Regions from separate parts of the Bradyrhizobium sp. SZCCHNS1050 genome, predicted to be linked through region 2. Evidence: predicted binding sites of a transcription regulator. Region 2 holds the regulator's gene; each other region holds the start of a gene.
What was found. The regulator LexA, encoded in region 2, represses DNA repair genes until DNA is damaged. The targets are predictions, from matches to a motif close to TGTTCNNNNTGTGTTCNG.
Positions count from the first base shown of each region.

Region 1 (10,065 bases), on a different contig from region 2:
ACCTGGCCGCGCCGTTCGGGGCTGCGCCCGAACGGTGCTATTTCAAGGTGCCGTGTTGCTGAAGCTCGCGCTTGACTGGCTCAGTCGCCTGCCTGCGTCGGCGTGGTGCCGCCGGCGCTGTTCGGCCACACCCAGTCGCGGATCGCCGGCATGTCCTCGCCATGCGCGCGGATGTAGCGGGCATGCTCGATCAGCGCATCGCGGAATTTCTGCTTCACATGGGCCGCCGACACGCTGAGGCCGGGCACGCGTTCGATCGCCTCGATGGCGAGGTGGAAACGGTCGAGCTCGTTGAGCACGACCATGTCGAACGGAGTCGTCGTGGTGCCTTCCTCGATGAAGCCGCGCACATGCATGCCGGCATGGTTGGTGCGGCTGTAGGTGAGGCGATGGATCAGATACGGATAGCCGTGATAGGCGAAGATCACCGGCTTGTTGGTGGTGAACAGGCTGTCGAAGTCGCGGTCGCTGAGGCCGTGCGGATGGTCCTGCTTCGGCTGCAGGGTCATGAGATCGACGACGTTGACCACGCGGATCTTCAGGTCGGGCAATTCCTTGCGCAGCAGGTCGACGGCTGCGAGCGTCTCCAGGGTCGGGACATCTCCGGCGCAGGCCATCACCACGTCGGGCTCCTCGTCGGCGGGCTCGGTGCCGGCCCAAGACCAGATGCCGATGCCGGCGTCGCAATGCGTCGCCGCCTCCTGCATCGACAGCCATTGCGGCGCCGGCTGCTTGCCGGCAACGATGACGTTGATGCGGTCGTAGGTGCGCAGGCAGTGGTCCGCGATCCACAACAGCGTGTTGGCATCCGGCGGGAAGTAGATGCGGACGATGTCCGCCTTCTTGTTGGCGACGAGGTCGACGAAGCCGGGGTCCTGATGGCTGAAGCCGTTATGGTCCTGCCGCCAGACATGCGAGGTCAGGAGATAGTTCAGCGACGCGATCGGGCGCCGCCACGGCAGCTCGCGTGACACCTTCAGCCATTTGGCGTGCTGGTTGAACATCGAATCGACGATGTGGATGAAAGCCTCGTAGCAGGAGAACAGGCCGTGGCGGCCGGTGAGCAGATAGCCCTCCAGCCAGCCCTGGCAGAGATGCTCGCTCAGTACCTCCATCACGCGGCCGTCATGGGCGAGGTGGACATCGTAGGGCTCGATGCCTTCCATCCACACCCGCTCGGTGACCTCGAATACGGCATCGAGCCGGTTCGAGGCGGTCTCGTCCGGGCCCATGATGCGGAAGTTGCGTGTCTCTGCATTCAGCGTGATCACGTCGCGCAGGAACTTGCCGAGCTCGCGCGTGGCTTCAGCCATGGTCTGGCCCGGAGAGGACACCTCGACCGCAAAATGCTGGTAGTCTGGGAGCCTGAGCTCGCGCTTGAGCAGACCGCCATTGGCATGCAGGTTGGCGCCCATGCGCCGCGTGCCCTTCGGCGCCAGTGCCTGCAGCTCCGGCACGAGCCGGCCGTGGGCGTCGAACAGCGTTTCCGGCTCGTAGCTTTTCATCCACGCTTCGAGCAGCGCGAGATGCTCGGGCTTGCCGCGCGGATTGGTGATCGGCACCTGATGGGCGCGCCAGAAGCCTTCGACCTTGAGGCCGTCGACCTCCTTCGGCCCGGTCCAGCCCTTCGGGCTGCGCAGCACGATCATCGGCCAGCGCGGCCGTTGGATCGTTGCATCCGGCTGACGCGCATTCTGCTGGATCGAGCGGATGCTCGCGAGCGCGACATCGAGCGCGTCCGCCATCTGGCGATGCATCGCCTTCGGCTCCGCGCCTTCGACGAACAGCGGCTCGTAGCCGTAACCTTCGAACAGGCATTTGATCTCGGCATCGCCCATGCGGCCGAGCACGGTCGGATTGGCGATCTTGTAGCCGTTGAGATGCAAAATCGGCAGCACCGCGCCGTCATGGGCCGGGTTCAGGAACTTGTTCGAATGCCAGGATGCGGCGAGGGGCCCGGTCTCGGCTTCGCCGTCGCCGACCACGCAGGCCACGATCAGATCGGGGTTGTCGAACGCCGCACCATAGGCGTGGACCAGGGCGTAGCCGAGCTCGCCGCCTTCATGGATCGAGCCCGGCGTCTCGGGCGCGGCATGGCTCGGAATGCCGCCGGGGAAGGAGAACTGCCGGAACAGCTTGCGCAGGCCATCGGCATCGCGCGTGATGTCCGGATAGATCTCGCTGTAGCTGCCTTCGAGATAGGTGTTGGCGACCATGCCGGGGCCGCCATGGCCGGGACCGCACACGTAGATGACGTCGAGATCCTGCGCCTGGATGGCGCGATTGAGATGGGCGTAGATGAAATTCAGTCCGGGCGTCGTCCCCCAGTGGCCGAGCAGGCGCGGCTTGACGTGCTCCGCTTTCAACGGCTCGCGCAGCAGCGGGTTGTCCAGCAGATAGATCTGCCCGACCGAGAGATAGTTCGCCGCGCGCCAATAGCGATCGAGCAGGTCGAGATCGTCGGCCGTTTTGGTCTGATGGGAAGACGTGATGTTCATGGAACCTCGCTTGCCGTCCGCTTCGCGCTTGCGGGAAGTGCATTAGAGTAACGCCGCACCATTCCGTTCCAGTGCGCTGCGAAGGATAGAACGGGAATGTGATGGTTGGCCTTGCGTGGCTCCAGAACCGTTCCGAGACATTGTTCTCTTTTGTTCTTGTATTGTTCTTTTTGTGTGCTATGTCTTGGCCATGAGCCGAGCATCTTCACATGCCCTCAAGCGCCCGCCGGTCCCGGTGCCCTCCGAGCCGGTGGGCGCGCCTTCATCTGGCCCGGAAAACGACTTCCCCGAACTCGCGGTCGCCATCGAACGGGGCCGGCGCCGCGGCCGGGGTGCACAATCCAATGCGAGCGGCCGCTACGAAGCGGAGGCTCGCGTCGTCTTCGACGATGGCTGGCAGAGTCTCGAGGATTTGCCGCCATTCAAGACCACGGTCGCGACCGATACCTCGCGCAAGGTCATCACCCGCAACGACTCGCCGGACATCGGTTTCGATCGCTCGATCAACCCGTATCGCGGCTGCGAGCACGGCTGTGTCTACTGCTTCGCGCGGCCGACCCATGCGTTTCTCGGGCTGTCGCCTGGTCTTGATTTTGAATCCAAGCTGTTCGTGAAGCCGGATGCGCCCGCGCTCCTGGAAAAGGAGCTCGCGGCCAGCGGCTACGAGCCGCGGATGATCGCGATCGGAACCAACACCGATCCCTATCAGCCGATCGAGCGCGAGCGGAAGATCATGCGCGGCATCCTCGAGGTGCTGGAAAAGGTTGGCCATCCCGTCGGGATCGTGACCAAGTCGGCGCTGGTGATGCGTGATGCCGACATCCTGGCGCGGATGGCCAAGAGGAACCTGGCGAAGGTCGCGATCTCCGTGACCACGCTGGATCCGAAGCTGGCGCGCACCATGGAGCCGCGGGCCTCGACGCCGTCGAAACGGCTGGAGGCGCTGCAGGCGCTGTCCAGGGCCGGCATTCCGACCACGGTGATGGTGGCGCCGGTGATCCCGGCGCTGAACGACAGCGAGATCGAGCGCATCCTCGATGCCGCCGCCCATGCCGGCGTCAAGGAGGCGGCCTATGTGCTGCTGCGCCTTCCGCTGGAGGTGCGCGACCTGTTCCGCGAATGGCTGCTCGAGCATTATCCCGACCGCTACCGCCACGTCTTCACCCTGATCCGCGACATGCGCGGCGGCCGCGATTACGACTCGCAATGGGGCACGCGAATGAAGGGGACAGGCCCGATGGCCTGGATGATCGGCCGCCGCTTCGAGATCGCCTGCGAAAAGCTCGGCCTGAACAAGCGCCGGACCAAGTTGACGACCGATCATTTCGTCCGGCCGAAGGGCGGCGGGCAGCAACTCAGCCTGTTCTGAAGCGTGCGGAGAGCAGTTGATGAGCGCACAAGCGAGCGTTCCGCGGTTCACCGTCATCACACTCGGTGTATCCGAGATGCGGCGGAGCATCGCCTTCTATACGTCGCTCGGCTTCGCCCGAAAATTCCGCGCGACCGGAGAGGCCGTGGCATTCTTCGAGACCGGCGGGACGGTGCTGGCGCTGTACCCGTGGGGCGCGCTCGCCGATGATGCGGGCGTGCCGGACGCACCGCGCCCCCAGGCGTTCCGCGGCGTGACGCTGGCATGGAACTGCCGCTCGGAGGCCGAGGTCGATGCGGCGCTCGCGTCGGCGGTGGAGAAAGGCGCGATGCTGCTGAAGCCGGCGCAACGAACCGACTATGGCGGTTACAGCGGCTATTTCTCCGATCCGGACGGTCATGTCTGGGAAGTGGTGATCGCGCCGGGGATTGATGTCGGCGAGGATGATCGAGTGCATCTGCCGTCGTAGTCGGTCGCCGGCAAGGGGCGAATAGCGGGGAATGAGGTCCGTTCGGGGTTGCGCCGCCGCAGGCCGTTCCGCACCATGCCGGCCATGATTCGCGATCAGTCGAAAAAGCCGGGCAGGGCGAAGGCGACGAGCGGCGCCGTGGCGAAGAGCGCACCTGCAAAGGCCGCAACCAAGCCTGTTGCCACGAATGCTGCCGGCAGGTCGGCCGCCAAGCTCGGCAAGGGCGTCATCGCGGTGGCGCCGCCGAGCTTCCGGCGGGAGCGAGCGCTGCTCAAGCAGGGCATCTGGCCGGTCGCCGGTTGCGACGAGGCGGGACGGGGGCCGCTGGCCGGTCCGGTGGTCGCCGCGGCCGTGATTCTCGATCCCGCGCGCATCCCGAAAGGCCTCGATGACTCCAAGCGGCTGAGCGCGGAGCAGCGCGAGGCGCTGTTCGACAAGATCTGCAAGACGTCGGCGTTCGCGGTGGCTGTCGCCTCGCCGGCGCGAATCGATCGCGACAACATCCTGCGGGCCTCGCTGTGGGCGCTGTCGCGCGCCGTGAGGGCGTTGCCCGAGGCGCCGAAGCACGTCTTCGTCGACGGCCGCGACCGCATCGACGTCGATTGCGGCTGCGAGGCGGTGATCGGCGGCGATGGCCTGGTGATGTCGATTGCGGCCGCCTCGATCGTCGCCAAGGTCACGCGCGACCGGCTGATGTGCGCGCTGGCGCAGGATTGCCCCGGCTACGGCTTCGAGCAGCACAAGGGGTATGCCGTGCCGGAGCACCTCGCTGCGCTGGACCGGCTCGGACCGTCGGTGCATCATCGCAGCCTGTTCGCACCCGTCGTGGCCGCACGGCGCAAGCACCAGCCGTGGACCGACGTCCCGGAGCCGGATTTGTTTGCCGAGGTGACCGTGGTGACATCCACCGAAATCTCGGTCGGGGTCTGATGCAGGTTGCCTCGCGGTCGCCGCGGTCTTAATAGTTTTGGTCAGCCAGCCAGCACGAAGTGTCACTCCTCGCAGCAGGGGCGGTGTTGTGCGCCCCGATCGTGCGGTATCGATTGCGGGCGTCGGACAGCGAGGCTGCTGCGGATGAGCGACGGTCCTGCCGGCCTCCTCGACGTCCTCAGCGATTCAGCCAAGCGATCCAGCCGTTCATGCGTTTCACGTCCCTGGTTGTCGAACTGATCCGCGCAAGGCCGCGGCTGGTCGTCGTCATCGTGGTGCTGTGCCAGGCCCTGATGTGGCTCGGCGTGGCAATGCTGTTCTATCGCAGCCCGCCCGGCCAGCTTGCCACCACCATCGCGTTCGGACGCGAGTACCAGGTCGGCACCGATCTCGGGCCGCCGCTGTCGTTCTGGCTGTCGGACGTCGCCTATCGCCTTGCCGGCAATCATCTGCTCGGCGTCTACGTGCTGGCCGTGCTGTGCTCGGCGCTCAGTCTGTGGGTGATGTATCTCCTGGCGGCGGCGATCGTCGGCGGCCAGCAGGCGGTGCTTGCCGTGCTGCTGACCATGACCATCACCGCGTTCGGTGCGCCCACGCTGGAATTCGGTCCGGAGGTGCTGGCGCGTCCGCTCTGGGCGCTGCTGCTGCTGCATAGCTGGCGGATTCTCGGCGAGGGCCGGCGCAACGCCTGGTTTGCCTGGTCGATCGAGGCCGGCCTGCTGCTGCTGACCACGCCGGCCGCCACCGGCCTGCTGCTGCTGATCGCGGGCTTCGTGGTCTCGACCGCGCAGGGCCGCCGCGTGCTGCGCTCGTTCGATCCGCTGTTCGCGCTGCTCGTGGTGGTGGCGCTGGCGCTGCCTTATCTCATTTTCGTGCTGCGCTCCGACAGTGTCGGCTTACCAGCGCTGCCCATTCTCGCCGAGCTCTCGGTGCGCGCCTGGCATTGGCTCGCGCTGGCGGGGGGGCTGCTGCTGGCGATCTCGGCCGTGCTGCTGCTGGTGCTGCTCGACGCCGGCTGGATCAATCGCGGCGAGACCGATGCGCCGATCATCTATCGCCGCTCGGTGCCGCCGCTCGCGCGCGACTTCGTCTATTGCTTCGCGATTGCACCGGCGCTGGCCGGCAGTCTGATCGCCGGCCTGTTCGGCCTCTCGACCGTGTTCGGCGGCACTGCCGTGACCCTGACCATGGTCGGCCTTGCCCTGGTGGTCGCGTCGGGTGATCTGATCTATCTGCGGCGGCAGCGGCTGCTGCGCCTGGTCTGGGCGGTTGCGATCGCCGCGCCCGCCATCCTCGCGGCGGGCAGCGCTGTGGTGCTGCCGTTGCTCGGCGACCGCGAGGTCGCGACGGCGATGCCGGCCCGCGACATCTCCCGTTTCTTCGTCGAGAGTTTTGAGCGCCGTACCAACCAGCCGCTCCAGGCGGTCGCCGGCGATCCGCAGCTCGCCAGCCTGGTCGCGCTCGGCCGCCGCCGCGCGCATCTGTTCCTCGATGCCACCCCGCAGCGGACGCCCTGGGTCACGCTGGCCAAATTCGCCGAGAGTGGCGGCGTCGTGGTATGGCGCGCCTCCGACACGGTCGGCACCCCACCGCCGGAGATCGCCCAGCGCTTTCCTGGGCTGGTGCCGGAGGTGCCGCGCAGCTTCGACTGGCTGATCAATGGCCGCCAGCCGGTGCTGCGCATCGGCTGGGCCATCGTGCGGCCGAAGGGACCGTAGCGCTTTCCATAAGCCGTCATTGCGAGGAGCGAAGCGACGAAGCAATCCAGAGGCTTGGGCGGGATTCTGGATTGCTTCGCTTCGCTCGCAATGACGCGGAGGGAGTTCGGCTCAGACCGCCATCACCTTCGCGATCGCGCGCAAATCCTGCCATGACAGCCGCTTGTAGGACGGCGAGCGCAACAGATAGGCCGGATGGAAGGTGGCGATCGCGCGGATGGTGCGCTTGCCGGTGTCGTAGTCGCGCCATTTGCCGCGCGTGCGCATGATGCCCTCGGTGGTGCCGAGCAGCGCCTGCGTCGACGGGTTGCCGAGCGTCACCAGCACGTCGGGATCGACCAGCTCGATCTGGCGGCGGATGAACGGCAGGCAGATCTGCGTCTCCTGCGGCGTCGGCGTCCGGTTGCCGGGCGGGCGCCAGGGAATGACGTTGGCGATGTAGACCTTGCTGCGGTCGAGCCCGATCGCGCCGATCATGCGGTCCAGCAGCTTGCCGGAGCGGCCGACGAATGGCAGGCCCTCGATGTCCTCGTCGCGGCCGGGCGCCTCGCCGACCAGCATGATGCGCGCCTGCGGATTGCCGTCGGCGAACACCAGTCGCGACGCCGTCTGCTTCAGTGCGCAACCGTCGAAAGTCTCCAGGAGCTCGCGCAGCGCCTCCAGGGTCGGCGCTGTCAGCGCCGCCTCGCGGGCCGAGGCGACGGCCGCTTCCGGCGGAGGCGGCGGTTCGCCGCGCGGCGCAATGATCGCCGGCGCGGATAGCCGGCCGGCTTGCGGCGCCGCCGCCGGACGGGCGGCAGGAGCGGCAGGGGATGCGGCCTCAGGCTCCACCAGCCGGTTGATCGGCTCGTCGGCCAAGGCGCAATCGACCCCGGCCTCCAGATAGAAGGCGAGCAGTTGGCGGACGTCGGGGAGGGGCTCGGGGGTCATCATGATCGATCGTGGCAACAATGTACGCCGCCTCGGCGCATGGCGGAATGCATTTCGGTGGTTGTCCTGCCCCGAAAAATCGGAAACAAGAGCTTGGAATAACCCAAAAAAGGGACGGAACGCCCTAGTGTTCCGGCGCCAGCGTTCGCTCCCCCTCAGGACCAGCCCATCAGCGAACCGCCGGCGCCTCCAGGAACTCTAGTTAAGTCATTGTTGCTGTTGCAGCTCCGGGTTTGACCTTTGCACGCGCCAGGGGGATGCAAAGGTCAAATCCACTGCACCGGCCGGGCCTGAGATTGAGAGACATGAGCACCGAAGAGTTACCTCCGCGCGAATCCATGGAGTTCGACGTCGTCATCGTGGGCGCCGGCCCCTCGGGCCTGACTGCCGCGATCCGGCTGAAGCAGCTCAATGCCGACCTCAACATCGTCGTGGTCGAGAAGGGCTCCGAGGTCGGCGCGCACATTTTGTCTGGTGCGGTGATCGATCCGGCGGCGCTGGACAAGCTCATCCCCGACTGGCGGTCGGACGAGGATTGCCCGCTGAAGACCCAGGTCAAGGTCGACAAGTTCTTCTGGATGACCGAGAGCAGCGCGATCTCGCTGCCGGGCTTCGCGATGCCGCCCTTGATGGACAACCATCATTGCTACATCGGCTCGCTCGGAAATGTCTGCCGCTGGCTGTCGCGCAAGGCCGAGGCGCTCGGCGTCGAGATCTATCCGGGCTTCGCGGCCACCGAGGTGCTGTATGACGAGCAGGGCGCGGTGCGCGGCATCGCCACCGGCGACATGGGCATCGGCAAGGACGGCAAGCCGAAAGCCTCGTTCACGCGCGGCATGGAGCTGCTCGGCAAGTACACGCTGTTCGCCGAGGGCGCGCGCGGCAGCCTGTCCAAGCAGCTGATTTCGAAGTTCGCATTGGACGCCAAGAGCGAGCCGGCGAAGTTCGGCATCGGCCTCAAGGAAGTCTGGCAGATCGATCCGGCCAAGCACCAGAAGGGCCTGATCCAGCACTCGTTCGGCTGGCCGCTCGACATGAAGACCGGCGGCGGCTCGTTCCTGTATCACTACGACGACAACCTCGTTGCGGTCGGCTTCGTCGTCCACCTGAACTACGATGATCCTTATCTGTCGCCGTTCGAGGAATTCCAGCGCTTCAAGACCCATCCCTCGATCCGCGGCGTGTTAGAGGGTGGCAAGCGGCTAGCCTACGGCGCGCGCGCGATCACCGAGGGCGGCTACCAGTCGGTGCCGCGGCTGTCGTTCGCCGGCGGCGCGCTGATCGGCTGCGCCGCGGGCTTCGTCAACGTGCCGCGCATCAAGGGCGTGCACAACGCGATGGGCAGCGCGATGCTCGCGGCCGAGCACGTCAATGCCGCGCTCGCATCCGGCCGTGCCAATGACGAGCTGGTCAGTTACGAGAACGCCTGGCGCGGCTCGCCAGTCGGCGAGGATCTGTTCAAGGTTCGCAACGTCAAGCCGCTATGGTCGAAGTTCGGCACGGTGCTCGGCGTCGCGCTCGGCGGCTTCGACATGTGGTGCAACACGCTCGGTTTCTCGTTGTTTGGCACCCAGTCGCACGTCAAGCCCGATCGCGCCACGCTCGATCCCGCCAAGGCGCACAAGCCGAAGCCGGCGATGAAGCCGGACGGTAAGTTGACCTTCGACCGGCTGTCCTCGGTGTTCCTGTCGAACACCAATCACGAGGAAGACCAGCCGGTGCATCTGAAGGTCGCCGACATGGCGCTGCAGAAGAGCTCCGAGCACGACGTCTATGCCGGGCCGTCCAACCGCTATTGCCCGGCGGGCGTCTACGAATGGGTCGAGGAGGGCACCAGCCCGCGCTTCGTGATCAACGCGCAGAACTGCGTCCACTGCAAGACCTGCGACGTCAAGGATCCCAACGGCAACATCACCTGGGTTCCTCCGGAAGGCGGCGGTGGGCCGAACTACGAGGCGATGTAGCCTCGTATAACGCACGATTGCGTGAGTCGGCTGCTCCGGGGAGGGCAGCCGGCCACGATACGGCCATACTGGCGCGGTTTGACGCAGGTCACCTTCGCCAAAGGGGCTCCCGGCTGACCCGAATATCCTGCAGATCCTTGCGGTTGGCCGCCAAACGCGGCATTGTCGGCGCCTTGAAGAGCTGCCG
Region 1 is NZ_JAUETR010000001.1:4,796,002-4,806,066, forward strand. Features, by position in the region: gene QX094_RS21660 (phosphoketolase family protein) at 81-2,498, opposite strand; gene QX094_RS21665 (PA0069 family radical SAM protein) at 2,689-3,867, shown strand; gene QX094_RS21670 (VOC family protein) at 3,887-4,336, shown strand; gene QX094_RS21675 (ribonuclease HII) at 4,412-5,266, shown strand; gene QX094_RS21680 (glycosyltransferase family 39 protein) at 5,476-6,984, shown strand; gene QX094_RS21685 (uracil-DNA glycosylase) at 7,096-7,914, opposite strand; gene QX094_RS21690 (electron transfer flavoprotein-ubiquinone oxidoreductase) at 8,220-9,878, shown strand.
Region 1: the regulator LexA is predicted to act here: its motif matches at 2,650-2,667, upstream of QX094_RS21665 (PA0069 family radical SAM protein).

Region 2 (10,065 bases):
CGGATTTTGCGTCCATCGTTTGTCCCCGATGAGATCGTTAGGCTTGGCCCTTGTTCTTTTTGAGAGATGGCAGGGCGGGTGGACTTTATCCAGTGCGGTGGCTTTGACATTCGCGTCACTGTCGCTGCCAACAGCTTAAGCGAAGGTCAAATCCGAAACCGTACTGGAATCTTATACTTACTAGTGTCCTTCGGCCCTAACATCCGTCAACGAGCCCGCCGCAACGTGTGAAGGATGTTCGAGCCGGGAAAACCAGTGGGTGCCGCGCAAATGCGTATCGTATTGCCCTGTGCGCTGCAAGATGGGGGGCCATGAGACCTTATGAGGCGGTCTGGTCCTCCAGACGGCCCAAGGATTCATCACGCCCCAGGATCGCCAGAACGTCGAAAATACCGGGTGAGGTGGTTCGGCCGGTGAGCGCCGCGCGCAGCGGCTGCGCCACCGCGCCCAGCTTGAGATTGTTGGCTTCAGCAAACGCACGCAGCGCGGCTTCTGTGGCCGGTCCGCTCCAGGACGCGACAGCGGCCAGCGCGTCACGCAGCCGGCCGATCAGGGCGCGGCTGTCCGGCGTCAGCAGGGCCGCGGCCTTGGCGTCGATCGGAAGCGGCCGGTCGGCAAAGATGAAGGCGGCGCCGTCGATCAGCTCCAAAAGCGTCTTGGCGCGCTCCTTCAGGCTCGGCATCGCCAGAGTGAGCTGCGCGCGCGTGGCGTCGTTGAGCTTGGCCTTGAGAGCCGCGCCGTTCGGCACGTAATTCAGCACGTCCTCGAACTGGCGCACCAGCGCCGCATCGTCGCTGTGGCGGATGTAGTGGCCGTTGAGATTTTCCAGCTTGGCAAAGTCGAACCGCGCCGCCGAGCGGCCGATCGCCGGCAGGTCGAACGCCTTGATCATCTCCTCGGTCGAGAAGATCTCCTGGTCGCCATGGCTCCAGCCGAGCCGCACCAGATAATTGCGCAGTGCCGACGGCAGATATCCCATCGCACGGTAGGCGTCGACGCCGAGCGCGCCGTGGCGCTTCGACAGCTTCGAGCCGTCGGGCCCGTGAATCAGCGGGATGTGCGACATCGACGGCACCGTCCAGCCGAGCGCATCGTAGATCTGCTTCTGGCGCGCGGCGTTGATCAGATGGTCGTCGCCGCGGATGACGTGGGTGACGCCCATGTCGTGGTCGTCGACGACGACCGCCAGCATGTAGGTCGGATTGCCATCGCCTCGCAGCAGCACGAGGTCGTCGAGGTTCTCGTTCTGCCAGACCACGCGGCCCTGGACCTGATCCTCGATCACGGTCTCGCCGGTCAGCGGCGCGCGCAGCCGGATCGTCGGCTTGACGCCTTCGGGCGCCTCCTTGGGATCGCGGTCGCGCCACATGCCGTCGTAGAGCCGGGTGCGGCCTTCCGCGCGCGCCTTCTCGCGCATCGCGGCCAGCTCCTCGGCGGTGGCATAGCAGCGATACGCCATGCCGCTGGCGAGCATTTGCTCGGCGACCTCGCGATGGCGCGCGGCGCGGCTATATTGGTAGATGACCTCGCCGTCCCAATCGAGCTCGAGCCATTTCAGGCCGTCGAGGATGGCATCGATCGCCGCACTGGTCGAGCGCTCGCGGTCGGTGTCCTCGATCCTGAGCAGCATCTTGCCGCCGCGGCCGCGCGCATACAGCCAGTTGAACAGGGCCGTCCGGGCGCCTCCGATGTGGAGAAAGCCGGTCGGGGAGGGGGCAAAGCGCGTGACGATCGGGGTGGTCATGGGCGGCAGCACGAAATCCAGGCAGGGGCTCAAGAGGGCGGGGGGTGTATAGCAGGCCTATCGCATAACTAAAGCCTTCCTTGGGGGAAGCGGATTTGGCAGATAGGCTGCCAAATTCCGGAGCAGGATATTCTTGATGACCACGACGACAGACACGGCGGCGACGGCAGAGGCAGGGCGCGACTTCATCCGCGACATCGTCCAGGCCGATCTCGACAGCGGCAGGCACAAGACGGTCGTCACCCGGTTCCCGCCGGAGCCGAACGGCTACCTGCATATCGGCCATGCCAAGTCGATCGGCCTCAACTTCGGCATTGCCCAGGAATTCGGCGGTCGCTGCAATCTGCGCTTCGACGACACCAATCCGACCAAGGAAGAGCAGGAATATATCGATTCCATCCAGGCCGACGTGCGCTGGCTCGGCTATGACTGGGGCGACAACCTGTTCTTCGCCTCGGATTACTTCGAACGCCTCTACGACTGGGCCGAGGGCCTGATCAAGGCCGGCTTGGCCTATGTCGACGACCAGTCTCAGGAAGACATTCGGCTGTCGCGCGGCACGCTCACCGAGCCCGGCAGGAACAGCCCGTTCCGCGACCGTTCGGTCGAGGAGAATCTCGACCTGTTCCGGCGCATGAAGGCCGGCGAATTCCCGAACGGCGCGCGCGTGCTGCGCGCCAAGATCGACATGGCCGCCGGCAACATCAACCTGCGCGACCCCGTGCTGTACCGGATCCTGCACGCCCACCACCCGCGCACCGGCGACGCCTGGAAGATCTATCCGAGCTATGACTACGCGCACGGGCAGTCCGACGCGATCGAGGGCGTGACGCACTCGATCTGCACGCTCGAGTTCGAGGATCACCGTCCCCTCTACGACTGGTTCCTGGACAAGCTGCCGGTGCCGTCGCATCCGCACCAGTACGAGTTCGCGCGCCTCAATCTCACCTATACTCTGCTATCCAAGCGCGTGCTGACGCGGCTGGTGCAGGACGGCCATGTCGCCGGCTGGAACGATCCACGCATGCCGACCATCGCCGGCCTGAAGCGGCGCGGCGTGCCGCCGGCGGCGGTGCGCCAGTTCATCAAGCGCATCGGCATCGCCAAGGCGAACAGCATCGTCGACGTCGGCATGCTCGAATTCTGCATCCGCGAGGAGCTGAATCGCACGGCGCTGCGCCGGATGGCGGTGCTGCGGCCGCTGAAGGTGGTGATCGAGAACTATCCGGAAGGCCAGGTCGAGGAGCTCGAGGCGATCAACCATCCCGACGATCCCGCAGCCGGCACGCGCAGGATCGCGTTCGGCCGCGAGCTGTATATCGAGCAGGACGACTTCATGGAGAACCCGCCGAAGAAGTTCTTCCGGCTGTCGCCGGGCAACGAGGTGCGGCTGCGCTACGCCTATTTCATCAAGTGCCGCGACGTCATCAAGAACGACGCCGGCGAGATCGTCGAGCTGCGCTGTACCTATGATCCGGCGACCAAGGGCGGCAACGCGCCGGATGGACGCAAGGTCAAGGCGACGATGCACTGGCTGCCCGCTGCACAGTCGCTGACAGCCGAGATCCGCCTCTACAACCAGCTGTTCGCCAATCCGAGCCCCAATGCGGCCGACTTCACTGCCGATCTCAATCCCAGCTCGCTCGAGGTCCTGACCGACGCGCGCATCGAGCCGGCGATCGCCGCGAGCAATTCCGACGCGCCGATGCAGTTCGAGCGCCAGGGCTACTTCGTGCGCGATCCGGATTCGACGCCCGACAAGCTCGTGTTCAACCGCACCATCGGCCTGCGCGACACCTTCGCCAAGGAAGTCGCGAAGGGGTGAGGCAAGCGGGGACCGCGGGACGCGTGTGGCTCAGCTGATCGCGTCCTGCCCGGCCTCGGTCAGCGTCGGCACGCCATCGGTGAGTTCGACGAGGCCGCGCTCGGTGAGCAGCGAAAGATCTTCGTCGGCGACAGGGGACAGCGTCAGCCGGTGGGCCTTGATGTCCCGGAGAGTCCAGCGCAGGTGGATCGCCTTCTCGAGCGCGAGGTCGGCGAAGGGGTCTTCAGGGTCGTGGGCGTCCATCCCCTGAAAAGCACGTGCGGCGCAAAAAGTTCCCCCGCAGCGGCCGTGCAGATTTCCAGGATTCCCGTTCCGTTCTGCTAGGCGCGCTCGCGCAGCTTCCGGTAGCCTTTCCGCCCGTCGGGTAACGGGTGGTGTGGGGGCAATGGCGGAGCCGGTCAGGCCGCCGGGAGGGCGTCGCGGGATCGCGGGCGTGATGGCCGATGTCTGGCCGCCGCGCGGCGCGCTGGCCGGCGGCTGGCCCGCGATCGGGGCCGGTGCGTCGTCGGTGTTCGCCGCCCGCCTGAAGAGCTGGGCGGCCGAGGAGGCCGGGGCGGGCCGGCTGCTACCCTGGGTGCCGGTGGCGTTCGGGGCCGGCATCGCGCTGTACTTCGCCGCCGATCACGAGCCCGTGCTCTGGATTGCCGCCACCACCGCGGCGCTGCTCGGCATCGTCGCCATCATGATGCGGCGGCATCGGCTGTTTCCGGTTGCCGTGATGATCGCGGCGGCGGCGTGCGGCTTCGCCGCGGCGACCGTCAAGACCGCGCGCGTCGCGCATCCGGTGCTGGCGCGGCCGTTGTATTCGGTGGCGCTGTCCGGCTTCGTCGAGGCGCGCGACATCCGCGAGCGCAGCGACCGCATCGTGCTGCGGGTGACGTCGATGGAGAGCCCGCGCAACGCCGTCACCATCGCGCGTGTCAGGCTCGCGGTGCGCAAGGGCGCGGCGCCCGAGGTCGGCAGCTTCGTGCAGCTCAAGGCGCGGCTGCTGCCGCCGATGGCCCCGGTGCGGCCGGGATCCTACGACTTCGCGCGCGACATGTTCTTCCAGGGCATCGGCGCCTCCGGCTTCGTGATGGGCGCGATCACGACGGCGACGCCGCCGCAGGCCGCCGGCTTCGGCCTGGGCTATGCGGCGGCCATGCAGGGTCTGCGCGATGCGATCGACGCACGCATCCGCGGCCGCCTGTCGGGCGACGAGCGCGCCATCGCCACCGCGCTGCTGACCGGCCGGCGCGACGCCATCACGCCCGATGTCAACGACGCGATGTTCGTCTCCGGTCTCGGCCATGTGCTGTCGATCTCCGGCTATCACATGGCGGTCGTCGCCGGCGTCGTATTCTTCGCCGTGCGCGCGCTGCTGGCGCTGATCCCCGGCCTCACCATCAGCCATCCGATCAAGAAATGGGCGGCGGCCGCGGCGCTGGTCGCGGCGGCGTTCTATCTGTTGCTCTCAGGCGCGGAGGTCGCGACCCAAAGGTCGTTCTTCATGACGGCGGTCGTGCTGATCGCGGTCATGGTCGACCGCCGCGCCGTCACCTTCCGCACGCTCGCGGTCGCAGCGATGATCGTACTGGTGGCGGCCCCGGAAGCGCTCGTGCATCCGAGCTTCCAGATGTCGTTCGCGGCAACGCTCGGCCTGGTCGCGCTGGTGCAGTTCGGCCTGCCCAGACTGTTCGCGACGCCGGACAGCTCGACCACCCAGCGCATTGCGCTGTGGGGCGGCCGCGAGCTTGCGATGCTGTTGCTGGCCTCGCTGATCGCGGGGCTCGCGACCACGCCCTATGCCGCCTTCCATTTCCATCGCGTCACGCCGTATGGCGTGCTCGCCAATCTCGCAGCGATGCCGGTCGTCTCGGCGCTGGTGATGCCGGCCGGCCTGATGGGCCTCGTGGCGGCGCCGTTCGGGCTCGACGGTCCCTGGTGGACGCTGATGGGCCTCGGCATCGACTGGATGATCGCGGTGACGCGCTGGGTGGCGGCGCTGCCCGGCGCGGTCGGGCGCATCCCGGCCTTCGGCATCGGTCCACTGATCCTGGCCAGCCTCGGTGTCATCCTGATCGGCCTGCTGCGCACACCGCTGCGCTGGTCGGGCGCCGTGGGGCTCGTGGTGGCCACCGCGTGGGCCGCCGCGACGCCGCTGCCCGACGCGCTGATCGCCGGCGATGGGCGCGCGGTGGCGGTGCGCGGCCGTGACGGGCGTCTGCATGCGATGCGCATCGGCAAGGACGTGTTCGCCACCAAGGAGTGGCTCGCGGCCGACGCCGATGCCCGGCTGCCGGCGGATTCATCGCTCACCGATGGCGTCTCCTGCGACGAGGCGGGCTGCGTGGTCGCAATGGCCGACGGCCGATTCGCCGCCCTGACCCTGCGCGCCGAGGCGCTCGCCGATGATTGCGCCCGTGCCGCGCTCATCGTCACCGCGCGCGCCGCGCCGTCATCCTGCGCGGCGGCCGTCATCGATCGCGAGCGGTTGCGGCAGCAGGGCGCCTTGATGCTGGTGCGGCAGGGCAGGAGCTTCGCCGTCACGCCGGCGCGCGCCGGCGGCACTGACCGCCCATGGTGGCCGGCGCCCGCCGAGGCCGGCGAGTTCGACACGACGCTGACGCCGCGCGCGCCGGCCGTGCGGCCTCAGGACGCGACGCCGCCGGAGACGGAGCAGGGCGAAGAAGACTGAGTGCCGGGCAGCTCGAACGTGCCGAGATGATACTCGGTGTCGCCAGGTCCATGTTGCCAAGTCCATCGAACAGCGAGGGGCTTTCGGCCAGCGTGAACGCAGCGCGCGGATAGCGTTGCCAGATGGCGATGTCGTCAGCCGTGACTGTCAGCCATCCGAACACAAGCATATTGCAGCCGGGCTCGGTGATCCCGGCGGCCTTGTTCCAATCGATCTTGTTGACCACGGCGGCAGGCTCCCCCGGCACATCATGCCGGCCGAGGGATGTCGTTCCTATCCGATGCGATGCCGGGGCGTGAGGTTCGCCCGAGAGGACTTTGCGCTTGCAGAACCCAAATCTCCCACGGTCGAAAGCTCGCTCACGACCGAGAGAAATGCCGATGCGGAGACCCCTCAGGTGATGCTGATGCGGCGAATCGGTGTGGCCTGCGAAGGCGGCACGTCCTCGGCGATGTCCGGGCGTCGCTCCGCCGGCTGCTTGCTGACCGGCAATTGCAGCACGGTGACGCGCTGGCCCTCGCAGAGCTGGGTCACCAGCACGTGGCGGCCATCGGCGAATTCGATCGCGTCGTGATGGCGATCGGGAATGTGAGTCTCGATGCTGTTGAACTTTGCGACGCGCTCGCGGATCGTCCGGGTCCAGAGCCAGCGGCTGTCGTAGCGGACGTCCTCGGCGAAGGCCAACTCGGTGCCGGGCAGCATGCAGACTGCGACGGTCGGCTCGCTCTCCAGCGCGAAGCCGCGGGTGGCGGTGCCACGGAAGGTCATCGAGATCAACGTCTCGCCGACCTTGGCGGGACGGGACGCAACCGCATGGAGGCTGTAGTCACACATCGGATCGCTCCTCGTTGAGAGATAGCCGACCCACGCTCCCCCCGGACAGGCGCAGGCCTCTATCAGAGTGGACATCGATGGTGATGTTAGCGCGCGCTTCGCGGCAATTCTGCGCTGATCTGCATCGCGTGTGCCCGCGGCCGATCACAAGCGTTTGAGCATGCCGCGCTGCACATCATGAGGTGCATTCGCGCGTGACGTATTTTGCTGGGCAGCCTCCGATCGGCGGCGAAAGCGCGTGCGCCCGCCGCCCATCGACCGATCCCATTCGCGATCAGTACTTGCGGTACAGCCCGACCAGCTTGCCTTGGATCTTCACCCGGTTCGGCGGCAGGATGCGTACCTCGTAGGCGGTGTTGGCCGGCTCCAGCGCGATCGATGCGCCGCGGCGGCGGAAGCGCTTCAGCGTCGCTTCCTCATCGTCGATCAGCGCCACCACGATGTCGCCGGTGTCGGCGGTCTCGTTGCGCTGGATCAGCGCCATGTCGCCGTCGAGGATGCCGGCATCGACCATGGAGTCGCCGCGTACCTCGAGCGCGTAGTGATCGCCGTTACCGAGCATGTCGGCAGGCACGCTGATGGTGTGGCTGCGGGTCTGCAGCGCCTCGATCGGGGTACCGGCGGCGATGCGGCCCATCACCGGCACTGCGACGGGGCGCTCGCCATCGTCCAGCGCGGGAGTGCTGGTGCGCACCTTGCCGAGATTGCCCTCGATCACCGATGGGGTGAAGCCGCGGCGGTTGTTGGCGGCCTGTGACAGCTCGGGCAGCTTGATCACCTCGATCGCGCGGGCGCGATTGGGCAGCCGGCGGATGAAGCCGCGCTCCTCGAGCGCCGTGATCAGGCGATGAATGCCGGACTTCGAGCGCAGATCGAGCGCATCCTTCATCTCGTCGAAGGACGGCGGCACGCCGGCTTCCTTGAGCCGCTCGTTGATGAACCGCAGAAGTTCGTACTGTTTGCGCGTCAGCATCTCGACCTGGTCCCCGGTTTGTTGTCGTCCGAGTCCAGGAGCTGCGCCTCGCGCACAAACCGGCTGAGAGCGCCCTGGAGTCGGACCGTCATCGCGTCGCCCGCAACATACTAAAAACAAATCATGAACGGACACTATATGTTCGATGTGTGTTCCGCAATCCTAAAAATATGATGAACAGACCGGGCTTTACCGGGGAAGCGGCTCAGTTCGGCAGGCGCAGGATCTCGCACGGGCTGCCGGCAGGCGCCTTCGGAGCAAACGCCGGCCGGATCACCACCGCCTGCGAGAGCGCGAGATTCCCAAGCAGCGACGAATCCTGCTGGCTCACCGGGGTCGCAACCAGCGTGCCGTCGGCGCGCTCTTCGAGCCGCGCCCGCAGATAGTCCTCGCGCGAATCGTTCGGCCCGAGCTCGCGGCCGAGCAGGGCGGTCTCGCGCGGCATCACGGCCTCGTCGCGGCCGAGCAGCCGCCGAATCAGCGGCACCAGGAACAGGAGGGCGCAGACATAGGACGACACCGGATTGCCGGGCAGTCCGATCACCCTGACGTCGCCGAGCCGTCCGTGCATCATCGGCTTGCCCGGCCGCATCGCGATCTTCCAGAACGCCATCTCGACGCCCTCGGCTTCGAGCGCCTGCTTGACCAGGTCGTGATCGCCGACCGAGGCGCCGCCGGTCGTGATCAAGATGTCGGCCTTGGCCTCTCGGGCCCGGCGGATGCCGGCGATCGTCGCCTCCATCGTATCCGCGGCGATGCCGAGATCGATCGGGGTCCCGCCCTCGTTGCGCACCAGCGCCCGCAAGGCGTAGCCGTTGGAATAGACGATCTGGCCCGGGCCGGGCGTCGAGCCCGGCATCACCAGCTCGTCGCCGGTGGCGAGCAGCGCCACCTTCGGCCGGCGCCGCACCGGCAGCGCCGGATGATTCATGCTGGCCGCCAGCGACAGGTCGCGGTCGCTGAGCCGGCGCCCGGACTTCAGCAGCACCATGCCCTGGTGAAAGTCGACGCCCGCCGGCCGGATATGCCGGCCCTTGATCGCGGCCTCGGTGATCACGACGTGGCCATCTTCGGCGATTGTGTCCTCCTGGATCACCACCGCGTCCGCGCCCTCCGGAACAACGCCACCGGTGAAGATCCGCGCCGCCTCGCCGGGTCCAACCACGCGATCGAACGGCCGCCCTGCCGCAACCTCGCCGATGATCTTCAGCCGCGCCTTGGCCTGGGCGGCGTCCGCCGCGCGCACGGCATAGCCGTCCATTGCCGACATCGCCTCGGGCGGCTGCGTCCGCAGCGCCGCGATGTCCCGCGCCAGGATGCGGTGAAACGCTTCGTCCAGCCCGACCTGCTCCTCGGCCAGCGGTTCGGCGCCGGCGAGCACGGCGGACAACGCATCAGACACCGGCATCAGGGCCATGAGAGTTCCTTCGGACGGAGACGGCAGATCGAATGAATCGCCTTCTAACCGAACGCGCACGGCGCGGCCAAGGGCCTAGGCCGCTCCCTGCGTTCTGACCGTCTGCTGTGGGCCGTTTCCGGGCCGCTGCCTCACGATCGCGCGAGAAAGTCCGCAATCAACCGCATGACCTCCTGCGGACGTTCCAGGCTCGGCAGGTGCGCCGTTCCGGCCAGCTCATGTCCTGACCCGTTCGGCATTGTTGCGGCGAGCAGCCTGCTTCGCTGCTGGATGTGAGGAAAGTCCAAGTCCCCCCGGATGACGAGCGATGGCGCGACGATCTCCGCGAGGCGTGGGAAGGCTGGTGCCACATCGAGAGTCGCGCCGGTTGGCGGCGCGCGGAGTGCGGCGGCGTTCTTCTTCAGGAACGTCTCGCGCGGCTCGCCGGAGATGCGTCCCTCGCGCTGCAAGGGACCGTCGACCCACAGATGCGCCTTGATAGCGCTGACCCGATCCCAATCCTGTGCGGCCTCGGCAGCGGCCAACGACGCCGTTAGCGCCTTGATCTCCGGTGGATAGACCGGCTCCGGCGCGCCGCTGATCGAAGGTGCGATCA
Region 2 is NZ_JAUETR010000002.1:127,406-137,470, forward strand. Features, by position in the region: gene gltA (citrate synthase) at 1-16, opposite strand, end outside; gene gltX (glutamate--tRNA ligase) at 320-1,744, opposite strand; gene QX094_RS24970 (glutamine--tRNA ligase/YqeY domain fusion protein) at 1,881-3,569, shown strand; gene QX094_RS24975 (hypothetical protein) at 3,600-3,812, opposite strand; gene QX094_RS24980 (ComEC/Rec2 family competence protein) at 3,955-6,246, shown strand; gene QX094_RS24985 (hypothetical protein) at 6,640-7,080, opposite strand; gene lexA (transcriptional repressor LexA) at 7,355-8,053, opposite strand; gene glp (gephyrin-like molybdotransferase Glp) at 8,259-9,470, opposite strand; gene QX094_RS25000 (alpha/beta hydrolase) at 9,602-10,065, opposite strand, start outside.

Region 3 (10,065 bases), on a different contig from region 2:
CGCGGTGATGGCGCTCGCGCGCCTCGCCGCCCTCGGCCGGAGCGGTCCCGGCCGGTGCCTGGCCGCCGCCGGCAGCCTGCCCGCGCTCATGCTGCGGACGGTTGGGCCGGCCGCGATGATGATGGTCGTGACGCGGCCGGCGCTCCTCCGAGCGCCCGCCCGGCCGCCAGACCTCGACCAGGACGGGCTCGGCAGCAGGCGCGGCCTCGGCGGGAGAAGCCTCGGTAGCGGTCGATCCAGCAGCAGTTTCCGCCGCGGCGGCTTCAGCCGAAGCGTCGCCGATGCTCGTTGCCTCGTTCGCGACGGCCTCAGCGGCTTCGGGCCGCGGCGCATCCGCAGCGACGGCGGTTTCCGCCTCGGCGACGACGCTTTCGGCAGCCGTCTCGGCCACGGACGCCTCGTCCGCCACATCCGGCGTGACGAAATCGACAGTCGGCAGCGATGCCAGGGCCGACACCGACGCGGTTTCCGCCTGCTCCTCACCGACCACCGCGGGCACGGCGACGGCCTGCTCGGTCACCGGAGCGACTGCGGCCTCCGCGACGGTGGGAACCTGCTCGTCGGCCGGCTCGCCGGCGACAACTGCGAGGTCCTCGCCCGGCATGGCCTGCGCATCTGCCGGCTCAGCCGGAGCGGCTTCCGCAGCGGCTCCCGCGGCGGCAGCAGCCTCGACGGGCTTCTCAATCGGCTTGGGCGGCAGCGGCGGGCGCTTCTCCATGCGATAGCCGAGCGCGCGCAGGATCGAGGCGAAGTCCTCGCCGGCCGAGCCGGTGAGCGAGGTCATCGCCTGCGTCACCACGAAGCCGCGGCCGTCGAAGGCGCCGGCCGGCTTTTCGCCCGGTGCATTGTCGCGCCAGGCCAGGGCGGGACGAATTAGGTCGGCCAGCCGCTCCAGGATGTCGACGCGCACGGCGCGCTCGCCCGCCTGCTTGTAGCCGAGCACGCGATAGGCATCGCGCGGCAGCGCCTTGTCGACCGGGAACGAGGTCCGGCCCGAGCTCGCCAGATGCTGCGCGCCGGTCAGCGCGGACATGTCGACATTGCCCTGCTTCTCGGCCCACAGCAGCGCAGCGAGCGCGCGCGCGGCGGGCTTGAGCAGCGCCGGGACGTAGATGTGGTAGGCACCGAAGCGGACGCCATACTTGCGCAAGGTGGCGCGCGACGGCTGGTCCAGATCCTTCATCTCGGCGGCGATCTTGGCGCGCTCGATGACGCCGAGAGCCTCCACCAGCTGGAACGCGATGCCGCGGCCGATGCCGGTGATGTCCTCGGCCTTGGACAACTCGAACAGCGGGCCGAGCAGCTTCTCGATATGCGTCTTCAGCCACAGATCGAGCCGCGCCTGGACCTTGTCGCGCGCAGCACCGGTCAGCCGCTCGTCGGCGATGATGCGCAGGCGCGGATGCAGCGCGTCGTCGGCCGCGACCAGCTTGGCGACCGCGTCGCCGGTCCAGCGCACCGTGCCGTCGGCGGTGAGCACGATGTGCTCGTCGGGCGCGCTGGACAGCTTCTCGGCGCGCGCCTCGATCTCGCCGGCCAGCGCCTTCTGGGCAGCAGCCTGCAAGGCCTTGGCCTCCGAGCCGGCTTCGGCGGCGTCGGGCGCGAAGGTGAATCCATCCAGGCGGCCGATCGCGTGCCCTTCAACGATCACTTCGCCGGTCTTGCCGATTTCCGTATTCAAAACACTGTTCTCCCGCAGGCGCCGCATCAATACACTGGTACGACGATCAACGAAACGCTCCGTGAGCCGTTCATGAAGGGCGTCTGACAATTTATTTTCGAGTTCGCGGGTAATCCCCTGCCAATAATCAGGGTCGCGCAGCCAGTCGGGCCGGTTGGCCACGAAGGTCCAGGTACGGATCTGTGCAATCCGCCCCGACAGCGTATCGATGTCGCCATCGACGCGGTCGGCCTGATCGACCTGGGCCGCGTACCAGGCGTCCGGAATACGCCCCTTCTGCATCAGGAAGCCGAACACGGTGGTCACCAGCTCCGCATGGGCGGCCGGCGCCAGCCTGCGATAGTCGGGAATCTGGCAGGTTTCCCACAGACGCTCGACCGCGGCCGCGCCGTGAGCCATGTCGCGCACCTCGGCATCGCGCGCGGCATGATCGAGCACGCGCAGATCCTCCGCAATCGGCGCGCGCGTCAGCGCCTCATGCGCCGGCGCGACCGCCAGGGAGACCTGAAGCGCGCTCAAGGACGCGAAATCAAGCCGGGAGTTGCGCCATTGCAGCACCTTCACGGTATCGAAGGCATGGTTCTGAAGCGCATTGACCAGCTCGGGCTCGAATGGCGCACAACGTCCGGTGGTGCCGAACGTGCCATTGCGCGTCGCGCGTCCGGCACGGCCGGCGATCTGGGCAAATTCCGACGGCGTGAGCCGGCGGAACTGATAGCCGTCATATTTGCGGTCGGACGCGAAGGCAACGTGATCGACGTCGAGGTTGAGCCCCATGCCGACCGCATCGGTGGCGACGAGATAGTCGACGTCGCCGTTCTGGAACATCGCCACCTGCGCGTTGCGGGTTCGCGGCGACAGCGATCCCAGCACGACAGCGGCGCCGCCATGCTGGCGGCGGATCAGCTCGGCGATGGCGTAGACCTCGTCGGCCGAGAACGCCACGATGGCGGTCCGGCGCGGCTGTCGCGTGATCTTGCGATCACCGGCGAATTCGAGTTGCGACAATCGTGGCCGTGTCACCATCGACGCGCCCGGCAGCAGGCGCTCGATGATGGGACGCATCGTCGCAGCACCCAGCAGCAGCGTCTCGTCGCGACCGCGGCGATTGAGGATGCGGTCGGTGAAGACGTGGCCGCGCTCCAGATCGGACGCGATCTGGATCTCGTCGACGGCCAGGAACGACACGTCGAGATCCCTGGGCATCGCTTCGACGGTCGACACCCAGTAGCGCGGATTTTTCGGCTTGATCTTCTCCTCGCCGGTGATCAGCGCGACGGCCTCGCTGCCGACGCGATCGGCGATCTTGTTGTAGACCTCACGCGCGAGCAGCCGCAGCGGCAGTCCGATGATGCCGGAGGAATGCGCGAGCATGCGCTCGATCGCCAGATGCGTCTTGCCGGTGTTGGTGGGGCCGAGCACGGCGGTGACGCCGCTTCCGGGAGCGCGGTCGGACGTGCGCTCGAAAGGCGAGGCAGCCGAAGAGGACGAAAAAGCCATTCGTTAAATGTGGGTCTCGAAGCCGGCGTTGGAAGCGCGCCGTTCACGCGCGACGGATGCGGAATAATCGTGTGTCTGGAGAGGCTGCGATGCTGACCCCTGTCTCACATTGTGACGCATATAGTGACGCAGCTTAAGCTTCGGAACGCCTTGAGAACGAATCGCGAAGGAATCGCTGACTCCGTCGGCTTTCCGGCTTCGTTCACCGCAACATCTCGCGCTCTGCCATCAAGCCAGCACTAGATCAAGTTTTCGCGGGCTCCACAAGCAACGCTTTCGCGATGGAACTGGCGCGCGTTCAGCGCGTCCCGAGTCGAATCAGAATCAGGGAAGAGTCAAACGGATTCACGCGCAGCAGACAGTATCCATAGGGGGTCCCGACAAATCGGAGCTCATGAGCCCGTCAGTCCGGAGATCATGCAGCGCGAACCCCGAATCTCCATCGGATTCAAGCGATAGCGGACGGCATGCCGTCAGGCCTTCACGCCACGGCCGCTGACGGGGCTGTGCCGCAACGACGAGATTCCGATGTGGAGGAGCAGCGAAACGACGCACTACTGGGTCTTGGCGACGTGCGGCGCCGCCTGGGTGATGAACGACGTCGCTTCCAGCATCGCGGTCCCCAGCGGGGTCGGGATCACCATCTTGAACGGCACCAGCACACGGGTGCCGGCGATCGGCACGAAGAAGATCTCCATGTTGCGGGCCTGAGCCAGATATTTGATGACCGGCCGGTCCGGGATGTAGCCCGCGACTGGCGTGAAGTAGATCGCGCAGACCAGGGCCGGGCCACGATAACCCTTGTCTGCCTTGACGTTCTCCATGCGCTTGTAGTCGAGCTTGAGCTCGTAGCGCATGCGGCCGTCGAACACGGGCGCAGCGCCGCGGCACGAGTCCGGCGACAGCAGCTCGCCGTTGCCCGGCACGCGCACCAGAGAGGCCGTCATCGGATCGAGCACGCCACGCTTGTGGGCATCCGTCACCGGAATGCGGTCGGGATCGACCGGAGGCGCCGGCTCGATGGCGAAGTCCTTCACAGTACCGTTCTGCAGATTGATGCGGATCTGCTCGGATTTCTTTCCCGTCGTGGTCGAGGCCTGGTAGCTCTGGCCGACCAGGGCGCCGTTGACGACGCGCCCCTGCACCGAGCCGGTGCCTGATCCTTGCGAGAAGCTCTTGAGCAGGCCGGCGGTGCCGCCCTGAGCCGCGGCACCATACTGATCATCCCCGATCTCGACCGCCCAGGTGCCCTTGCCGACGGGGATGCCAGCCAGGGAAGCCTCGTATTGAGCGTCCAACCGAGCCTGCGCCTGGGCGTTTTGCGCCGGCAACAATAGGCAGAGCGCTGCCCCGGCCGCGGCCAGGCGACAGGAGAGAAATGAGGGAACCGAGATGATGGTCACGTGACGAATGATCCTACCGATCCGCCTGCCTGAGCGCCGGACCGATCCGACGCGCCGTCCTTGCTACTTAAGCCAAAAACGCCTTCAAACAACGCGAACCGTCCGACAATGGCGGTTTGTCCAGCGCTTTGCAGCTGAACAGCACTCAGACCGTCATCCGCAGCTCTGCCGGAACCGAGCCGCGAACCTCCGACCGCGCCAGCATGCCGCCATTCCGGCATTTCGGACTGTTCGCGGGATATCCATCCATCACGTCCGAATGCGCCCTTTATATGGTCTAAACTATCGGCTATACTATTGATTATACGCCTGCTTTTCTGCTGGTTGGCGATTTCGGCCCGACCAGGAGGATGCACGGGTCGCGCCCTTCGGGTTCGCCGGCCCGGCTCCCTCTATTCGCTGCGGCCTTCAAAACCTTGACGAAAAGCCGCATCCCCCCTATACGACCGCATCTCCCAGAGACGAGCTGGACGAGTTTTGGACCCCCGCGGCCCGCCGACACAGGCGGACGAAGGGTGCGGGGATGAGAGAGGATTTATTGCCATGTCGCGGCGCTGTGAACTGACGGCCAAGGGTCCCCAGGTTGGCCACAAGGTCAGCCACTCCAACATCAAGACCAAGCGGCGCTTCCTGCCGAACCTGTGCAACGTGACCTTCATCTCGGATGCACTCGGCCGCAACGTGCGCCTGCGCGTCTCCACCAACGCGCTCAAGAGCGTCGACCACAATGGCGGCCTCGATGCCTATCTGCTCAAGGCCAACGCCGCGACCCTGTCGCCGCGCGCGCTGGAGCTGAAGCGCGCCATCGAGAAGAAGGCGGCGGACGCTGCCCCGGTCGCCAAGGCGAGCTGAGAGAGCGCGCCGAAATTCAGGATTGATGCAGAAGCCGGACGCGTCACGGGCGCGGCTTCAAGCTGAACGAGATGTCGAAACGGCCGGGTCGAGAGATCCGGCCGTTTTGCTTGCGGATGCCGTGACCAACTGACAACTCTGGACACGGGCAGCAGGCGTGGGGCGGCAGGACTGGTCGGGTGACCATCCGTTCGTACAACGGCGCCCCGCAGTCACTTCGCGATGTCCGCCGCGCCGCGCGCAACAGCGACCCAGACGAAGTGCCATAGGGAACCGACCTCCCCAACACCAGCCGGATGCTCTACACTCGTTGCGGTAGCATTATTGCGGACATTCCTTTGCCATGAAGAATATTGTCATCTGCTGCGACGGCACCGGCAACGAGATCAGCGAGAACATCTCGAACGTGCTCAAGCTTTATCGGTGCCTGCGCAAGACCGACAAGACGACACCGCATCAGGTCGTGTTCTACGATCCCGGCGTCGGCACGTTGACGCAGCCCGACAGCTGGCATCGCTTCAAGGCCAATTTCAACATGGTGCTGGGGCTCGCGACGGGCTACGGCCTCGACGACAACGTCATCAACGCCTACTCTTTCCTGGCCACGCAGTACCAGGACGGCGATCGCATCTTCCTGTTCGGCTTCTCGCGGGGCGCCTACACCGTGCGCGTGCTGGCCGGGCTGATCCACAAGATCGGGCTGATCTCGCCGGGTCAGATCAATCTCGTCGGCCCAGGCGTGATTGCCTACAAGAAGTACTCCTCCGACAATCCGAAGGCCGGGCGCGGCATCACCAAGGAGCTCGAGAGCACCGAGGAGGACGGGCCGATCCCGGAGAGCCGCGCCGACCAGGCCGCGCAGTTCGCGCGGATCACCTCGACGCGCTGGCCGACGATCCATTTCGTCGGCGTGTGGGACACGGTGGCGAGCGTGATCGTGCCGCGCACCGACCGGCTGTTTGCGCTGCCGAGCCTCGAGGAGCTCGCCTTCACGATCGAGAACCCGAGCGTGAAGATCTTCCGTCAGGCTGCGGCGATCGACGAGCGCCGCTGCATGTTCCGGCTGAAGCCGTGGGGGATGCCGCAGACCTTCACGCCGAACCGCTTCAACAAGGCGCAGGCGCGACCGCAGGACGCCAAACAGGTGTGGTTCGCCGGCGTGCATTCCGACGTCGGCGGCGGCTATCCCGAGGTGCGGTCGGCGGCTTCGAAATATCCGCTGCTGTGGATGATCGACGAGGCGGTCGAGGCCGGGCTGACGGTCAATCCGCGCACGGTGAATCAGCTCGCCTGGGGCGTGCAGCGCAAGAACAGTCCGTTCTCCTATGTGGCGCCGAGCGTCCAGGGCCCCCTGCACGATTCGATGACGCCGGCCTGGCGGCTGCTGGAATGGCTGCCGAAGAGCGCGACGTACAAGGAGTGGCCGGAGCGCAAGGCGCATTTCGGATTGTACGTTCCGAATTGCGAGCCGCGCTTCATTCCCGAGGGCGCGTTCATCCACGAGAGCGTGCTGATGCGGATCGCGGAATCGCAGGACTACCGGCCCGTCAATCTGCCCGCGTCCTATGAGCGCGTCCCGCTTCCGGTCAAACAGAAGGCGGAGTAGCAGCAACGGCGCGTTGCGCGTCGGGCAGCGTCTTCAGAGGCCCGCGTGTGGCGGATCGCCTCAGATCATGCGCAGATGGATGACGCCGTCGGTCACCTCGCCACGGGCGAACTGCTCGCGCGCCATCTGCTCGAACGCCGTGCGGTTTCGCTGCAGATAGGCGAACGCCTGGTTGCGGGTGCAAAAGCAGGTCTCGAGATGACAGACCTGCCGCGTGGCGCCGATTGCGAGCGCGAATGCGATCGTCTGGCCTCCACGCTGCGTCTCGTCCTTGGCGATGCGAACGTCTGTAGCTGTCGACTTGGCCACGTCAGCCTCCTCGGTACGAAGGTCGGGTCTGTACGCGGGACGCGGTTGAGACGTAATGATCAGGCATGGATCGCCCGTCTGTTCGAGCACCGGCAACGGATCTGAAGTTCCGATAGTTCCACCGGGCAGCCGACGTCGGAAGGCGAGACGAAACCGCCCTAGCGAGCGACCTTCTTCCGCCGCTTCGGCGCAGGCGCCGCGTCAGAACCCGCTTGCGCAGCTTCCGCTTCCTTGGCGAGCCGCAACACGCGCAGCCGCTCCATGTTCTTGCGGACCGCGGTCGCGCGCTGATCCCATTCGGCGCGCGCCTTCGCCCCGTCCTCGGCGGCGACGCGCTGGCGCTCCGACCGCGCAATGCTTTCGGGGGAGCGTTCTGACATCTTCTTGGTGGCCATCGACTGATCCTTCCGGAAACGCGGGTTACCGTCGAGACGCAGAAAGCCCGCTCAATACAGGATCGAGCGGGCAAACCGGCCATTTCAGTACATCCGTGAAATGGCCCAAGACGTCAGAGACGTCAGATCAGTGCGATCAGACCAGCGCGAGATTTTCTGCGCTGGTTTTACCGCGCATCTTGTCCGTCTTGACCTCAAAACTGACTTTCTGGCCTTCAGCCAGACCGGCGAGACCAGCGCGTTCAACAGCGCTGATGTGAACGAACACGTCGTTCCCGCCATCCTGCGGCTGAATGAAACCAAAGCCCTTCTGGCCATTGAACCACTTGACCGTACCCTGCATGTCTATCTCCAAATCATTCACCGCGCGACCATCACGCGATCTCATTCAACTGAGCGATGACTTTTGGAAATAGCCCACAGGCACATTCAGAAAGGCACAGCGGCTAATCGAACTACCTCAAGGTAGAGATTTTCTCGGGGATTACAAGGCCGCGCGGCAAATATAGTTTGCCGAGGGCCGGAACCGTTGAGTCGGCTCGCGCTGGCAATATCAGCAGATTGCCCCTATCTTCACAGCACCATCGGTAACGGCATGGCCATCGATGGCTGAGAGACACTCGTGCTCCCGCCTTCCGACGAAGGGGATCACCGTGTCTCGCACGTATCGTGACTCATAACATTGTGAGCAACACGTTTCATTGACGCCGCTCTGCTGAGCGCGCCGTTCGCCCCGCCGCAGCGCCGCTCGGCTTTGCCAACCGAATTTCATCGATAGAGATGAAGACAAGGAGGACACTTTTGCAGGTTCTTGTTCGTGACAACGACGTCGAGAAGGCGTTGCGCATCCTGAAGCGGAAGATGCAGCGCGAAGGCGTATTCCGCGAGATGAAGCGCCGCAGATCCTATGAGAAGCCATCGGAGCGCAAGACGCGCGAGAAATCCGATGCGATCAGGCGCCATCGCAAAGTCGCGCGCAAGCAGGCCATCCGCGAAGGGTTGCTGCCGGCGCCGGTCAAGAAGGTACCCGCAGCGCGGCCGGGCGCGCTCCCCTCAACGACCTCGACGCACACCGATCGTGAACGGCCGCGGGACCAGCTTACCGCTACGCCCCCGCGCAGCTGAGCAAGCGACGGCATGCCCGCCGAAATCGACGGGAAGAGGCTGGCGGTTCACGCCAGCTTCTTCGGCTGTTTGCCGGCGCCGTCAGCCGCTTCACGCGCCAATCGCTCGGCCTTCAGTCGCTCGCGGTTCTGATCGAAGGCGCTCTGCGCCTTTTCATAATCGCTTCTCGTCGGCTCGGCCGGCTTGAAGGCTTTTTGAGCCTCGCGCACGGCGGCCGTTGGCTTGCGCTCCGACATGATGAGAGTCCTCGTTGGGATGGTGAACGCCGCTGCGACATCCTGTCGAGACTGGCGCAGCACGGCACGGTTCAATGAAGGCCGCGGGTAGAGGGAGCACGAGCCCGCTGTCTTGGCGCGTACCAGCTCGGGCGACCACCCTGCGGCCCCATCGGGGTCCAGTCTTATTATAATCCAAATACGCCGAAGATGTTGCAAGCATTTGAACCCGACCCGGCACGATGCTCCATGGTTCCGACCGGCGGCCGGCTTACGCAAATCACGCCGTACCGTGCTTGCGGCCGGGAACGGCAGCGAGCAGCTCGCGCGTATAGGCGTGTTCGGGATTGGCGAACAGCGCCGCGGTCGGCTTCAGCTCGACGATCTCGCCCTTTTGCATGACGGCGATCCGATCGCAGATCTGCGCGGCCACCCGCAGGTCATGCGTGATGAACAGCATCGACAGACCAAGGCGCGCCTTCAAATCTTCCAGGAGCCGCAACACCTGCGCCTGGACTGACACATCGAGCGCCGACACTGCTTCGTCCGCGACGATGATCTCCGGATCCAGCGCGAGCGCGCGCGCAATGCCGATGCGCTGACGCTGGCCGCCGGAGAATTCGTGCGGATAGCGGCCGATGGCGCCGGCGTCGAGCCCGACCATGCCGAGCAGATCCTGGGCGCGCTTCAGCGCCGCGTCGAGCGGCGTGCCGCGCGCGACCATGCCGTCGGCAATGATGCGGCCGACCTTGCGGCGCGGGTTGAGCGAGGCGAACGGATCCTGGAAAATCATCTGGATGCGGTGACGCTGCGCGCGCAAGGCGCGACCCTCCAGCGCCGTGAGATCGACATCGCCGATCCGCACCGTGCCGCGATCGGCCTCGATCAGCCGCATCACCAGACGCGCAACGGATGACTTCCCCGAGCCGGACTCGCCGACGAGTCCGAGCGTCTCGCCCTGGTGGATCGCGAAATTGAC
Region 3 is NZ_JAUETR010000001.1:3,154,469-3,164,533, reverse strand. Features, by position in the region: gene QX094_RS14325 (helicase-related protein) at 1-3,181, opposite strand, end outside; gene QX094_RS14320 (DUF3108 domain-containing protein) at 3,736-4,512, opposite strand; gene rpmB (50S ribosomal protein L28) at 5,128-5,436, shown strand; gene QX094_RS14310 (DUF2235 domain-containing protein) at 5,780-7,042, shown strand; gene QX094_RS14305 (hypothetical protein) at 7,103-7,351, opposite strand; gene QX094_RS14300 (transcriptional regulator) at 7,510-7,746, opposite strand; gene QX094_RS14295 (cold-shock protein) at 7,883-8,089, opposite strand; gene rpsU (30S ribosomal protein S21) at 8,548-8,871, shown strand; gene QX094_RS14285 (hypothetical protein) at 8,919-9,107, opposite strand; gene QX094_RS14280 (ABC transporter ATP-binding protein) at 9,367-10,065, opposite strand, start outside.
Region 3: the regulator LexA is predicted to act here: its motif matches at 3,323-3,340, upstream of QX094_RS14325 (helicase-related protein).